Regions from separate parts of the Photobacterium sagamiensis genome, predicted to be linked through region 1. Evidence: predicted binding sites of a transcription regulator. Region 1 holds the regulator's gene; each other region holds the start of a gene.
The links. The regulator PurR, encoded in region 1, represses purine synthesis genes. The targets are predictions, from matches to a motif close to TNANGNAAACGTTTNCNTNA.
Positions count from the first base shown of each region.

Region 2: L4D76_RS04820 (phosphoribosylaminoimidazolesuccinocarboxamide synthase) is a predicted target of PurR. The motif match lies at 2,718-2,737, and genes of this name have one in related genera.
Region 3: purM (phosphoribosylformylglycinamidine cyclo-ligase) is a predicted target of PurR. The motif match lies at 2,243-2,262, and genes of this name have one in related genera.

Region 1 is NZ_JAKJSP010000047.1:6,166-10,771, forward strand. Features, by position in the region: gene L4D76_RS20745 (hypothetical protein) at 124-690, shown strand; gene L4D76_RS20750 (hypothetical protein) at 747-944, opposite strand; gene L4D76_RS20755 (hypothetical protein) at 1,025-1,420, opposite strand; gene purR (HTH-type transcriptional repressor PurR) at 1,973-2,977, shown strand; cyclic di-GMP riboswitch class I at 3,176-3,280, shown strand; gene L4D76_RS20765 (TfoX/Sxy family DNA transformation protein) at 3,404-3,994, shown strand; gene L4D76_RS20770 (hypothetical protein) at 4,222-4,606, shown strand, end outside.
Region 2 is NZ_JAKJSP010000014.1:19,088-23,693, forward strand. Features, by position in the region: gene L4D76_RS04805 (LysR family transcriptional regulator) at 1-703, shown strand, start outside; gene L4D76_RS04810 (reductive dehalogenase) at 829-2,253, shown strand; gene L4D76_RS04815 (tetrachloroethene dehalogenase) at 2,255-2,539, shown strand; gene L4D76_RS04820 (phosphoribosylaminoimidazolesuccinocarboxamide synthase) at 2,868-3,971, shown strand; gene L4D76_RS04825 (NAD-dependent epimerase/dehydratase family protein) at 4,048-4,606, opposite strand, start outside.
Region 3 is NZ_JAKJSP010000053.1:30,742-35,347, reverse strand. Features, by position in the region: gene L4D76_RS22310 (class II glutamine amidotransferase) at 1-393, shown strand, start outside; gene purN (phosphoribosylglycinamide formyltransferase) at 492-1,136, opposite strand; gene purM (phosphoribosylformylglycinamidine cyclo-ligase) at 1,141-2,181, opposite strand; gene upp (uracil phosphoribosyltransferase) at 2,378-3,004, shown strand; gene L4D76_RS22290 (uracil-xanthine permease family protein) at 3,163-4,416, opposite strand.

The DNA of each region.
Region 1 (4,606 bases):
ATCCCCACTCCCTGCTTGTTATATCGGTTCAGCAAACGAACAGCTTTCATGACAATACCCTGACATTACCTGCTCGTGACTTTTATAGATTTAAACAACACTGATAACAAAGAGATATCTGCGATGCATAAACTCAATACGCTAGTAAAGCCCTCTCCATCGATGAAGAGCTGGTTTGTTAAAATGTCTTTGCCTCTGGTATTTTTATCTATGATATTGCTGGCTCCTCAAGTTAATGCCAGTGGCATAGCCGCTGATTCAATAGTTGCACAACGAGATACAGTAAACCGCATTAATTCAATCCAGCGGGATCTCACCAGCATCAGGCAGCAAACCCTGCAAGCTAACCCAGACTTGGCAGAACAATCTAAGCAGTTAGAGAGCAAGTTTCAGCAAAAAGCAGATGAAATCGGCTATGCGCCTGAAGAGTTCATAGCTAAAGCACAAGAGATCCAAGAGCAAGTTCAGGATACTTCCCTTAGCGAAGAAAAGCGCAGTGAGCTAATTAAAGAGTTTACAGCGGCCAAACAAACAATGGCGGAACAACGCCAGGCTATCATGGCCGACAAAGACCTAATGGGTATGCAGGAAAAGCTCCAGCAAGATACCTTCGCGGCAATGAAAGCCCAGGATCCCAAAACAGAGCAATTGGTTGATGAACTAAATAATTTAATCGAGACTATTCAGTAATAGCAAAGATTGGTTAAAGTGACTCACCGCGGCAAGTGTGCCGCGGTGAAGTTGGATTAGCAATCATCTTCATAATCGCTCAGATTAATTCCCATCTCCTTGGCCACATCGGCCCAGTAGGGCTCGGCTTCGCAAACACAACAATCACACCAGGGGGCAATCCCTTCATGCATACTTAACCGTTTGTTTCGTCTCGCAGTTCGGGAAATCTGATGCCCCTGCTCTTTGGTGGGGCCAGTTAGCGCTGTTACCATCGCTATTACTCCAAGCAGCCTGCTCAATATTAATTTTAATCTAAATTTGCTGACATGGACTTCGAGCTGCTCATTGGTAATTAAAGCTCAATAGCTTTATTCTGGCTAAGTAACTTCATCCCTTGGATATGTTTTACAAACCATTTCACAATTGCCAGAGCAGCAATGATAAGGCCAACAACCGGAATGACGTGAAGAGCCTTATCCAGAAAATCGCTGTGTACCCAATACTCAGCGCCAGCAACCATTCCTGTAGTAGTCGCTGCAGTTACACCCAGCACCACAAAGAAAGTAAAGAACAAGAAGAAGGTGCGAATAATGGTGTAGTAATGACTGTAAGTCAGTTCATCAGTGCCTTTATTCAACTGGTAAGCGGAATATATAACCGCAACAATGCCTGAAATCATTAAAGTTAAAGGCGTAAGAAAGCTCGCAATGTAAGCAAAGCGAACACCACTTTTATTATCACCGGACATAAATTTGACCCAATATCATCGTCGTTAATATGACAATTATCACACGAATTTCCGACACATCAAGCGAGCCCAAGTGTTACGATGATCCTGATCAAGCGTTTCCGCCAGAGTCCGCAATAACGACCTAAACAAACAAGGGACCAACCAACTATGTCGTCGTTACTGACCTGAAAAGCCTAGCCAAAATCTCTCATTAAAGACTTTAAAAAGCATTTATCCATGCATTATTATGAACCTAGTTTACTGAAGTTGCATAAAGATTGTTGATGTCTATCAAGTAATTTCCTCTTGGTATACAGAAACGTTGCACTGTGCGCTACACTCAGTAAAATGTGAACGCAAGCGATTACACAGTGAAACGCCTTTTGGGGCTAGCATTAATACCAAGCCGCTCGTTAGAGAAGCGGCTTTTTGACGTTTTATACTTTGTGAAATATCAATCGTACCAAATTGAATAAATAGGTAATTAACGGTTGCGTAGTTACTCAATTTGGTATCAGTTAAGAATTGGTCGGATCAGACCTCTGACCTACAATTATTAGAAGAATAAATATGGCAACGATTAAAGATGTTGCACGTATGGCTGGTGTGTCGACCACAACAGTTTCTCACGTGATCAACAAAACCCGCTTCGTGGCAGAAGCAACACAGAAAAAAGTACTGGCCGCCGTTGATGAACTCAACTACGCACCCAGTGCGGTAGCACGAAGCCTCAAATGTAATACGACTCGCACCATTGGTATGTTGGTAACCAAATCAACCAACCCGTTTTTTGCCGAAGTCATTCACGGTGTTGAAGAGTATTGTTACAAGGATGGCTACACCCTGATCCTTTGTAACACCGAAGGTAACTTATCTAAGCAACGTGATTACCTGCGCATGCTAGCTGAAAAGCGTGTTGATGGATTGCTTGTGATGTGCTCGGATATCGACCAAGAGCTACTTGACCTACTTGAACGTAAAAGTGATCTGCCAATGGTGATCATGGACTGGGGCCCGGAAAGCCCGCATACAGATAAGATCCAGGATAACGCTGAATTTGGTGGTTACATTGCTACCAAGCATTTTATTGAACACGGCCATGCTAAAATTGGCTGTCTGTCAGGTCATGTTGAGAAAGTCACCTGCCGTGAGCGTTTAAAAGGTTTCAAAAAAGCAATGGCAGAAGCCAATCTGGTCGTGAATGATGATTGGATTCTTGAAGGGGATTTTGAATGTGAGTCTGCTGTTGCAGCTGCTAACCAGTACATTGCAATGGACGAGCGCCCTACTGCCATCTTTTGTTTCAACGACATTATGGCAATGGCATTGATCAGTACTTTTGAGCAGGCAGGTATCCGCGTACCTGGCGATATTTCTATCATCGGTTACGACAACATTGAGCTAGCACCATACTTCTCACCACCGTTGACCACTATCCACCAGCCTAAACGTCGTTTAGGTAAGACGGCAGTCGAAATTCTGATGGAACGCGTGAAAGATAAGGATCATGCCCGACGTGTGTTTGAAATGGCACCTGAATTAGTGATTCGGAAATCTGTCAAAGACTTAAACTGATCCCACTGCGTACAACAAGAAGCCGACAAGTCATCACTTGTCGGCTTTTTTAGACACGAATATATCATCAGAAAAAATGCTCAATTCAATTTAACAGCGGCGTAAAACATATAAAAAAGCAAATAACTGGAAGCAGTATCACATTTCCAATAGCTTAGAGTAAGAACAAATACCTTATCTACGATAAACTTTATTAAGTCACGAACAAGGCAAACCACCCGAAAGAGTGGGACGCAAAGCTTCCGGCCTAAAAGAAAGTGGTTTTTTATAACTAACTTAACTTATGGTAGCGGGGTTACCGATGGATTTTTGCTCGGATACGGTCAAATTTTTACACACATTTGACAAAACTATTCGGCAACTTGCTAATCTGATTTCCTCGCTCCGATGTTAGGTGACTCAAAGTATTTTTCACCGAGAAGAAGCATGGATAAACCAGTACTAAAAGACACATTAAAATTATTTGACTGTTTAGAGTGCATTAAGTCACGCTCGATGTTTGGCGGTTTTGGTATTTTCGCCGGTGAAACTATGTTCGCTCTCGTAGTGAACGATAAACTACACTTGCGTGCAAATGCCGATAATGAACAAGAATTTAAGCAAGCCGGCCTTGAACCATACGTGTACAAGAAGCGCGGATTTCCGGTTGTCACCAAGCATTATGCTATTCCTGACCAATGGTGGAATGACCCAAGTAAAATTCTCTGCCAGGCAAAACGCTCTCTAGCGGCAGCCCAACAAGATAAAAAGACCAAAAGCAACACCGGTCCTAATCGTATCAAAGACCTTCCGAACTTACGTTTAGCCAATGAACGAATGTTAAAGAAAGCAGGCATTGATACCATAGAACAACTTTTTGATCTTGGCGCACTTGATGCCTACAAAGCTTTACAGCAAACGCATCAAGAATCATTAAATGTCGAGTTGTTATGGGCATTGGAAGGTGCGATCAGTGGTAAACATTGGTCTGTTATCACTGAACAGCGACGTACCGAGTTGTTGTCTGCGTTACCATAATCAATTGATCAACCATGAAAGAGGCGCATCACGCCTCTTTTTTTACCTCACAGATCTCTCTGTCTCTGCTTCTCCAGCAGACTATGCATAAAAGCTCGTATTACCTTATGTCAGGCTATGTCAAATATTGAACCCTCTCACAAAGCTGCTCATAAATGCATCAATAAGCTTTCAATTAATATGAAGGTTTGTAAAATCATGCGAGCATTATTTACTGAGAGGTTGCTATGTTCTGCTCCAAGCCTTTCCCGGGTCAAACAGATCACATATTTAGAGACAAATTTTATAAGTGGCCAAAGCTACTTCGCAGTTTGATCTTTATCAGTTTGCTACCACCGTTAATGGCGATGTTTTTTGTTTACAACCAGTTTGCACCGTTAGATCTGCTGTATGACACTCTTACCATCATTGGTGCATTTAACCTTTTAATGCTGTTTTGGGGCTTAATCCTTAAAATAAGAGCTAAAAAATATTGGTACCGTAATTACCATATTGGTAAAACCATGTTGTTAGCTTTACTTCCTGTGGTGGCCTGCGGTTATTTGCTAGCCACAGAACAACCTGATTCGCGGGTTGCACAGCAAGTTGAGATTCAAAGTGTTGAAATAACCA
Region 2 (4,606 bases), on a different contig from region 1:
TAAGGTGATTTTGGATGAGTTATCTACCGCCAAAGAAACCCTGGCCGACTACCAGAATGAGCCAAGCGGAACGCTGACTCTTTGTATTTCTCCCTTATTCGCCGAATTGCTTTCCAGGAAATTTTTTAGCCAGTTTATGAAAGCTTTCCCTGAAATAAAGATTGTATACAAGGCATTCAGACCAGAAGATCTGGAAAAAGAATTTGAGTATGACCTCATGTTTTACATCCATCCGCCTAAAGATCAAAGCATGATCGCCCGGCGGGTATTAAACTGCCCAAGACGTTTTTATGCATCCCCGGCTTATCTGGATAAATGCGGCTACCCTGAGCATCCCTCAGAACTCAGTAACCATAACTGTCTTATATTTGACAGCAAGATACACCCTACCGATAAATTCTTTTATTTAGAAAATGGTCATTTAGAATTTGTTCAAGTCGATGGTACGTTTATCAGCGATTCAATGAACTTAACCATGGATCTCGCGGTACAAGGTCATGGGGTTTGCTGGGTCCCACAGCAATTAGCAGATAACGAAGTGAGAAAAGGCAACCTGGTCTGCCTGTTCGGAGGAAAATACGCCATCGAGCAGTCTTATTACGTTATTTATAGCTCTCGCCGCTATATGGCAAAAAAAGTAAAAGTATTTTTAGACATGTTTACCCAATATATGGAACAAACCCACAACATATTTGATTGCTAAATAATACTAACCAAAATCATTACCTTGGTTGTTCGATTTAGTATAAGCCTATACAGTTTTTGGTATACATTGAATTTTATACGCTGGTTAATATAGATCTACTCTGTATTTCTAGCGGTAATAAAATGGATAACAAAGACGTTAAACAACCAAAAGAAGAAAATGACTCAGTTGAAAATATCAGCCGACGAAAGTTCTTCCGGATTAGTGCTATCACAGCTGGAGTAGCAGCTGCTGGTGGCGCTGCCGGAATGATAAACTACCGTGTTCAAGGCGTGCCTTATGATGACTTCCCGGTAGAGATACTGGACGATGTGCTCAAGCCGATGGATCAGCGCGATTTGATCTTCAGCTACGCAATCTCACCTAAATTGCAGAAGCAGTATCCGGAACGGGATCAGGCTTTTGCTGCTGCCATCAATGAACCGGGATTTAAGTTTAAACATGTCGCCAGAAAATTAGTGGTAAACATGAAGCCGGATCCGTCTGTATGGGATAACAGCAAAATGGGTTATCGCCAGATCGACTGGGCACTGGCCCATGCCAGTAAATCATCACTGGAAAAATATCTTGGTCCCAAAAGTAAATTCGGTGTACCCAATACCGGTGAACACACCTGGGAACAATTGAATTTGGCTCCGGTTAAGTGGGAATTTAATTCACCTTCGGAAGCCTCACAACACATCAAGCGCGCCTGCCACCTTTACGGTGCCGCACGGGTGGGTATTACCCATAATGATCCGCGTTGGAACTTCTCGCCAATCTACGACACCATTGCAGAAAAGACCTACTCTTGGGAAGACGATTTCCCATTCAAACCCAAGACGGTCATCGTGTTAGCCTTCGAAGAAGATTACGAGGCCATTCGTACCGCTCCAGCCCCATTAGCAAGTGGCTCTGTCAGTAACGAATATACCAGAATGTCGCTGGTCGGCGGCCAGGTTGCAGACTTCATTCGCCGCTTAGGCTATCAAGCAGTTGCTTCAGGCAACGATCTCGGCAATAACGTGGCCTATGGCATTGCATCAGGCATCGGGGAAGGTGCCCGTAACGGAACCCTCATCGTCCCTAAGCTTGGCAACCGAATCCGCTTGGCCAAAATCTATACCGATCTGGATTTTGTTGAGTACGACAAACCGCGCGATTTCGGCATTATGGAGTTCTGCGAAAACTGTAAGCGTTGTGCTGAGCAGTGCCCATCCAGCGCGATCAGCATGGATGATAAACCTGATTTTTATCCTACCTATGAAGGTGCCGATAACCCTGACTATGCATGGCATGGCCAGGTTGGCGTTAAAAAGTTTTATAACGACGCGAAAAAGTGTTTCAAGTTTTGGGGCGACAATGGCATTGGCTGTATTGTCTGTGTCAAAGCCTGCCCATGGAACAAACCTGATTTCTGGCATCACAGGATGATCGACGCATCCAATACCTTTACATCCGGCTTTGTCCACAAGTTGATGAAGGACGCTGATATTTTGTTTGGCTACGGCAATATGGATGTTGATAACGCGGTACAAACGTTCTGGCACTCAGAGCAGGAGTCTTAATATGATTGGTTTAATGTGGTACTTAATGGGAATGCTAACAACAGGCGCAGCATGGTGGTATATGAATCTGAACCGGCAGTATCGTTTAAGCCTGGTGGCTAACCTGTGTCTGGTAGCGGTATTTGGTTTCTTATGGATCTGCATTGGCTGGTCGTGGGCATCTTTTGCCGAAGGTGAACCCCGCTCAGGTGCGATGGGATTAGTCTGTTTTGGATTACCGGGGCTGATTTTAATGAGCGTGACGTGGAGACGTTTTATCACGCCATATCCGATAACACAGAGCTGAAATTAGTCTATCAAGACTGGGGGCTGTTTATCTTTCAACAGCAATTTCTGCTCTGAAGCAAGCACTGAATATGGGAATGTTCAGTGCTTTACATCTCTCCTTTCCCCCCACGATAGCGATGGGTATTACTCATATTTTTACAATTAGTAACAATGCTTTTCCACTCTCATTCAACCAGAAAAGCAAACGTTTGCTTTTTTACTGGCAGCGGTGGCTAGTTCTGGTATCATTTGCCTCAGAATTCAGCTAACCGCCTAATCTGTAGATTGTTAGCCGCTAATTGCATGCTTTTATCATCGTATTGATTTTTGAAAATAGGAATTTCACCATGAGTCTTGCTGATCAAGTCCTTGCTGTAAATGATGATCTGCCGATCCGTACCGACAAACCTGTTCACAGTGGTAAAGTGCGTTCGGTCTACTGGCTGACTGATGCCGACAGCCGCCGCCTGATTGAAGAAAAAGGCTACGATGTTGCACCAGATGCACCGCTGGCCATCATGGTGATCAGTGACCGTATTTCAGCCTTTGACTGCATTTGGCATGGTGTAGGCGGTCTGAAGGGCGTTCCCGGAAAAGGCGCTGCATTAAACGCTATTTCCAATCACTGGTTTAAGTTGTTCCGCGAGAATGGCTTAGCTGACAGCCATATTTTAGACATTCCCCACCCGTTTATCTGGATTGTTCAGAAAGCAAAACCGGTAATGATTGAAGCTATCTGCCGCCAGTACATCACAGGCTCAATGTGGCGTTCGTATGAAAAAGGTGAGCGTGATTTCTGTGGTATCGAAGTACCGGAAGGCTTAAGCAAAGATCAGAAGCTGCCAGAACTATTAATTACACCGTCGACCAAGGGCATTCTAGAAGGCATTCCTGGTGTTCCGGCTGTTGATGACGTGAATATCACCCGCCAGAATATCGAAGACAACTTCACGGCTTTCAATTTCCGTGATCCGGCTGATATCGATCATTATGAAGCCCTGCTTAAAGAAGGTTTCAACGTCATCAGCAATGAGCTGGAAAAACTGGGCCAAATCTTTGTTGATACCAAATTTGAGTTTGGTTACGTGACAGATGCAAGCGGCAAGGAAAAACTGATCTATATGGATGAGGTCGGTACGCCTGATTCATCACGTATCTGGGACGAAGCCGCTTTCCGGGACGGTGTAATTATTGAAAACTCGAAAGAAGATTTCCGTCAGCTGCTGCTAAACCACTTCCCCGATCCTGATATACTTCTGAATAAAGATCGTATGAAAGAGCGTTCAGCACTTGCTCGTGATAATGCACTTCCTCAGGAAGTACTGATGCAGGTATCAAAAATCTACACTGGCATTGCTGAAAAAATCACCGGCAAGAAAATCACATTAAGTGAGAACCCTAAAGCCGAAATCGTTGCGATTCTTCGCAAAGATTATGGTTTAGTTGATTAGGCCTGCTGCTTCACAGACTAAAAAACCTGCTCATCGAGCAGGTTTTTTTGCATTATACCAATCACTAATAAGCAGATTAGCAACTCTTCAGTGATGCTTTGAGTCGCTTCATCCCTTCTTCAATACTGACAAGAGGCACGTAGCCCAAATCCGTTTTCGCGGCACTGATATCGAAATAGTGGCTAGTCGACAGCTGACGGGCAACAAAGCGGGTCATCACAGGTTCCTGCTTTTTACCTAGCCATCCATAGATCCATTCCAGCAAAGCACCTACCCCATAGGCAAGTGATGTCGGTACTCGCTTGCGAACAGGCGGTAAGTCGGCACAGGAAAGGATTTTATTAAGCATGGCTGCCATAGTGATCGGCTCATCATTACTGAGGAAATACGCTTTTCCCGCGCACACAGCTTCCGGCTCACTCAGTCTTAGTGCTGCCAGAATATGCGCGTAGGCAGCATTGTCGACATAAATAGTATCAACCAGTTTATCTTCACGCCCCACCAGCTTGAGCCTGCCAGCGCGAGCTCGGTCAATCACCCTTGGTACCAGGTGGGGATCTTCCGGCCCCCAGATAAGATGGGGACGCAATGCCACTGTCTTTAGCTGTTTATCTGTTCCTTCAAGGCAATCACTT
Region 3 (4,606 bases), on a different contig from region 1:
AGTGAAATTGCTTTTTGTTGGTTGCTAAACCAGTTAGAAGCAAAATTTCCAGATCTGCCCGATGACTTAGCGCCGGTGTATGACTATATCGCACAGTGTTGCGATCGCTTGCGCCAGCTTGGTGTGTATAACATGCTGCTAAGCAACGGTAGCTGTGTTGTGACTTACTGTACCAACAACTTGCATTGGATCACCCGCCGCGCCCCATTTGGGCAGGCATCGTTGATCGATGAAGATGTCACGATTGATTTCCATAAGGAAACAACACCCAATGATGTGGTCACCGTGATTGCGACTCAGCCTCTTACCAATGATGAGCGTTGGCATAAAATGCAGCAAGGGGAGTTTAGCGTGTTCCACTTTGGTGAACTCGTGCATAACCGGACCCTGTAGACGACAGTTGCCGCTCAAGGCGTTGTGATGTAATAGCTAATGTCGGGTCTGAACAATTTGGCGAATAAATAAAAACGCGGCCAGCTGGCCGCGTTTTTTTATTCGTCGGCTGCGTAGCCTTGGGGAGGCAGTGGTTCACGGTCTAATACCGCGGCTTCATTCTCCATCACTAAACGATCTTGCAAGAACCAGTTCGCAACTAAAGGATAAATGCGATGCTCTTGCTGCTGTACTCTGGCTGTTACTTCTTCAACCGTATCCTCAGCAAAAATAGGCACTTTTGCTTGCAGGATCACCGGGCCACCATCTAACTCTTCGGTGACAAAGTGGACACTGGTACCATGTTCTTTATCACCAGCATCTAAAGCGCGCTGGTGGGTATGAAGACCGGTGTATTTCGGCAACAAAGAAGGATGGATGTTAAGCATTTTGCCCTGATAGTGACGAACAAACTCATCACTGAGGATACGCATGAACCCGGCCAATATGACAAGTTCTGGCTCGAAGCTATCGATTTGCTCTGCCATTGCCTTATCGTAAGCTTCGCGATCAGCGTAGTCACTCGCGGCAAGAGGCACCGCTTCAATTCCGGCCTGGCGAGCGCGCTCAAGACCATAAGCATCAGCTTTGTTTGATAGCACGGCCGCGACTTTTGCGTCTTCAATGGTCCCATTCTGACAAGCATCAATGATGGCTTGAAGATTTGAACCATTACCAGAAATTAGGACAACGATGTTTTTCATCGACTTACTTGATCTCCACCTGCTCTTCGTTGGCGTCAGCGTTAGCAATTTCACCGAGTAGCCAGGCGTTTTCGCCTTCCGCCTTCAGAATTTCAATTGCTTGTTCTGCTTGGGCTTGTGGTAGGGCAATCACCAGGCCTACACCACAGTTGAAAGTACGGTACATTTCGTAGGTTTCAACATTGCCGGCTGTTTGCAGCCAGTTGAAGATTGCAGGCCACTGCCAGCTGTTACCATCAACAACCGCTTTAGTTCCTTTTGGAAGTACACGTGGAATGTTCTCCCAGAAACCACCGCCAGTGATATGAGAAATCGCGTGAACGTCACAGGACTCCATCATTTTCAGGGTTGATTTCACATAAATCTTAGTTGGGGTTAGCAGGTGATCCGCGAGTGATTTACCTTCCAGCTCCTGGGTAAGATCAGCTTGTGACACTTCGATGATTTTACGGACGAGTGAATAACCGTTTGAGTGCGGGCCACTTGAGCCAACAGCGATGAGTGCATCGCCAGCTTTCACTTTAGAGCCGTCGATGATGTCAGCTTTCTCAACAACCCCAACACAGAAACCAGCAACGTCGTAATCTTCGCCATGGTACATGCCCGGCATTTCAGCTGTTTCACCGCCGATTAACGCGCAACCCGCCAGGATACAACCTTCACCGATACCCGCAACAACAGCGGCTGCCGTATCAACTTCCAGCTTGCCTGTTGCGTAGTAGTCAAGGAAGAACAGAGGTTCGCCACCTTGAACAATCAGGTCATTGACACACATTGCAACGAGATCAATACCGATCGTGTCATGCTTGTTCAGATCCATCGCTAAACGAAGTTTAGTGCCCACGCCGTCGGTGCCTGATACCAATACAGGCTCTTTATATTTGGTTGGTAGCGAGCATAGCGCCCCGAAACCACCAATGCCGCCCATTACCTCAGGACGGTGGGTGCGTTTTACCACCCCTTTAATACGATCTACTAATGCATTACCTGCATCGATATCTACACCAGCATCTTTGTAACTAAGAGAAGAGTTATTGCCGCTCACAGGAGGTCCCTCAACGTATTAAAGTAAAAAAGCGAGGGTATGATAACAGCAGTCAGGGCGGAAAGGGAAACGTTTGCGTCAATAAATCTTGCTGGCTATTTCCTGAGCAAACGATACCTATTCCCCTATCAGAAGGTTAATGGTCTAGTGTATAATGGTTCGATTTTTTTAAATTTTGTTTGCTTAGGAGTCAGAAATGAAAGTCGTTGAGGTTAAACACCCACTGGTTAAACATAAGATTGGTCTTATGCGCGAAGGCGACATCAGCACTAAGCGTTTTCGTGAGTTAGCAACGGAAGTAGGCAGCCTACTGACGTATGAAGCGACTTCAGACTTCGAAACAGAAAAAGTTACCATTGAAGGTTGGAATGGTCCAGTTGAAATTGACCAGCTCAAAGGTAAAAAGGTAACGGTTGTACCTATTCTTCGTGCCGGTCTTGGTATGATGGACGGCGTGCTTGAGCACGTACCAAGTGCACGTATCAGCGTGGTCGGTATCTACCGTGACGAAGAAACATTAGAGCCTGTTCCTTACTTCAACAAGCTTGCATCAAACATTGATGAGCGTATTGCTTTGGTTGTTGACCCAATGCTAGCGACTGGCGGTTCAATGATAGCAACACTGGACCTGCTAAAAGAGAAAGGCTGTAAGCAATTTAAAGTCTTAGTACTTGTTGCTGCGCCTGAAGGGATTGAAGCACTGGAAAAAGCGCATCCAGATGTTGAGTTGTACACAGCTGCTATCGATGAGAAGCTAAATGACAAAGGCTACATCGTTCCTGGTCTGGGCGATGCGGGTGACAAAATCTTCGGTACTAAGTAAGACCGAAGTCTTGATAGAAAAAAGCCGAACGTAGTTCGGCTTTTTTATTCTCGGTGTAAACCCAAATCTATTAATTATCAGAGTAGTCAGAAAATTAATGGAATTGGTAGAAAGGCTGCAATTAAGATTGCGGCCTTTTTTGTTATAATTACAACGTCTTAACTCTCTGTGGTGTTTTCCATCTGAGCATTATCAACAACGTGATTCTCACCCAGATCGTCAGGCAGGATCAGGTTCAGCAAGATGGCAACAATACCGCACAGGCTCACACCCTGCAGGCTGAATTCGCCGATACCGAAAGCCATCCCGCCAATACCAAATACCAGTGTTACCGCCACGATAACCAGGTTACGTGCTTTGTGCAGATCAACCTGATTCTTGATTAGCGTATTGAGACCAACGGTTGCAATTGAACCAAATAGCAGGATCATGATGCCGCCCATAACCGGGACCGGAATAGTTTGCAGTATTGCCCCTAGTTTGCCGACAAAGGCCAGTACCAGTGCGGCTACTGCAGCCCATGTCATGATGATTGGATTGAATGCTTTGGTTAGCATAACTGCGCCAGTCACTTCTGAATAAGTGGTGTTAGGCGGTGCACCAAACATTGATGCGGCAATCGTTGCTATCCCATCGCCCGCCATTGTGCGGTGCAAACCCGGTTTCTTCAGGTAGTCTTTACCCGTTACGTTAGATATTGCCAGTATGTCGCCCACGTGCTCTACCGCAGGGGCAATAGCGACAGGGATCATGAACAAGATGGCGTTGATATTAAACTCTGGGAATGTGAAATTAGGTAAAGCCAGCCAGCTTGCCTGCGCAACAGGCGTAAAGTCCACAACACCAAAACCAAGGCCTACGCAGTAACCTGCAACAACGCCGGCCATAATTGGCATTAGCTTTAGGAAACCTTTCGCAAAGACACTAAAGGCAATGGTTGTCAGTAGTGATACTGCTGAAATCCATAGGGCGGCATCGTCATTTACTAACTGCACCGCACCATCGCCGGTTTTTCCTAATGCCATGTTTACGGCTACTGGTGCTAAACCTAAGCCAATGACCATGATCACCGGGCCAACGACAACGGGTGGCAGGACTTTATGGATAATCGCAACGCCACGTACTTTGATGATGGCTCCCATCAGCACATACACGACGCCAGCCATCATCAGGCCGCCCATAGTGCCAGCTATCCCCCAAGTTTGGACGCCGTAAATAATTGGAGCAATGAATGCAAAGGAGGAAGCGAGGAAGATAGGAACGGAACGTTTAGTGATGACTTGAAAAAGAAGAGTACCAATACCCGCACCAAAGAGGGCGACACTAGGATCCAGCCCGGTAAGTAACGGAACCAGAACCAACGCACCAAATGCGACGAATAGCATTTGTGCACCTTGCAGTACCTGCATCATTGTATATTCCATCCTGTCTGAAAAAAAAATCGCGCAATCCTAGCATGGAAGCAAACGATTACCTAGCGGAGTTTGTGAGTTAAATCTCACTTTTTCTCGGGTTTGTCTGAAATTGCTTGATACCTCATCTTTTCATGAAAATTCATCCATGTTTATCATTAGGGACGGTTTATCTTTCATCATTGCAGCA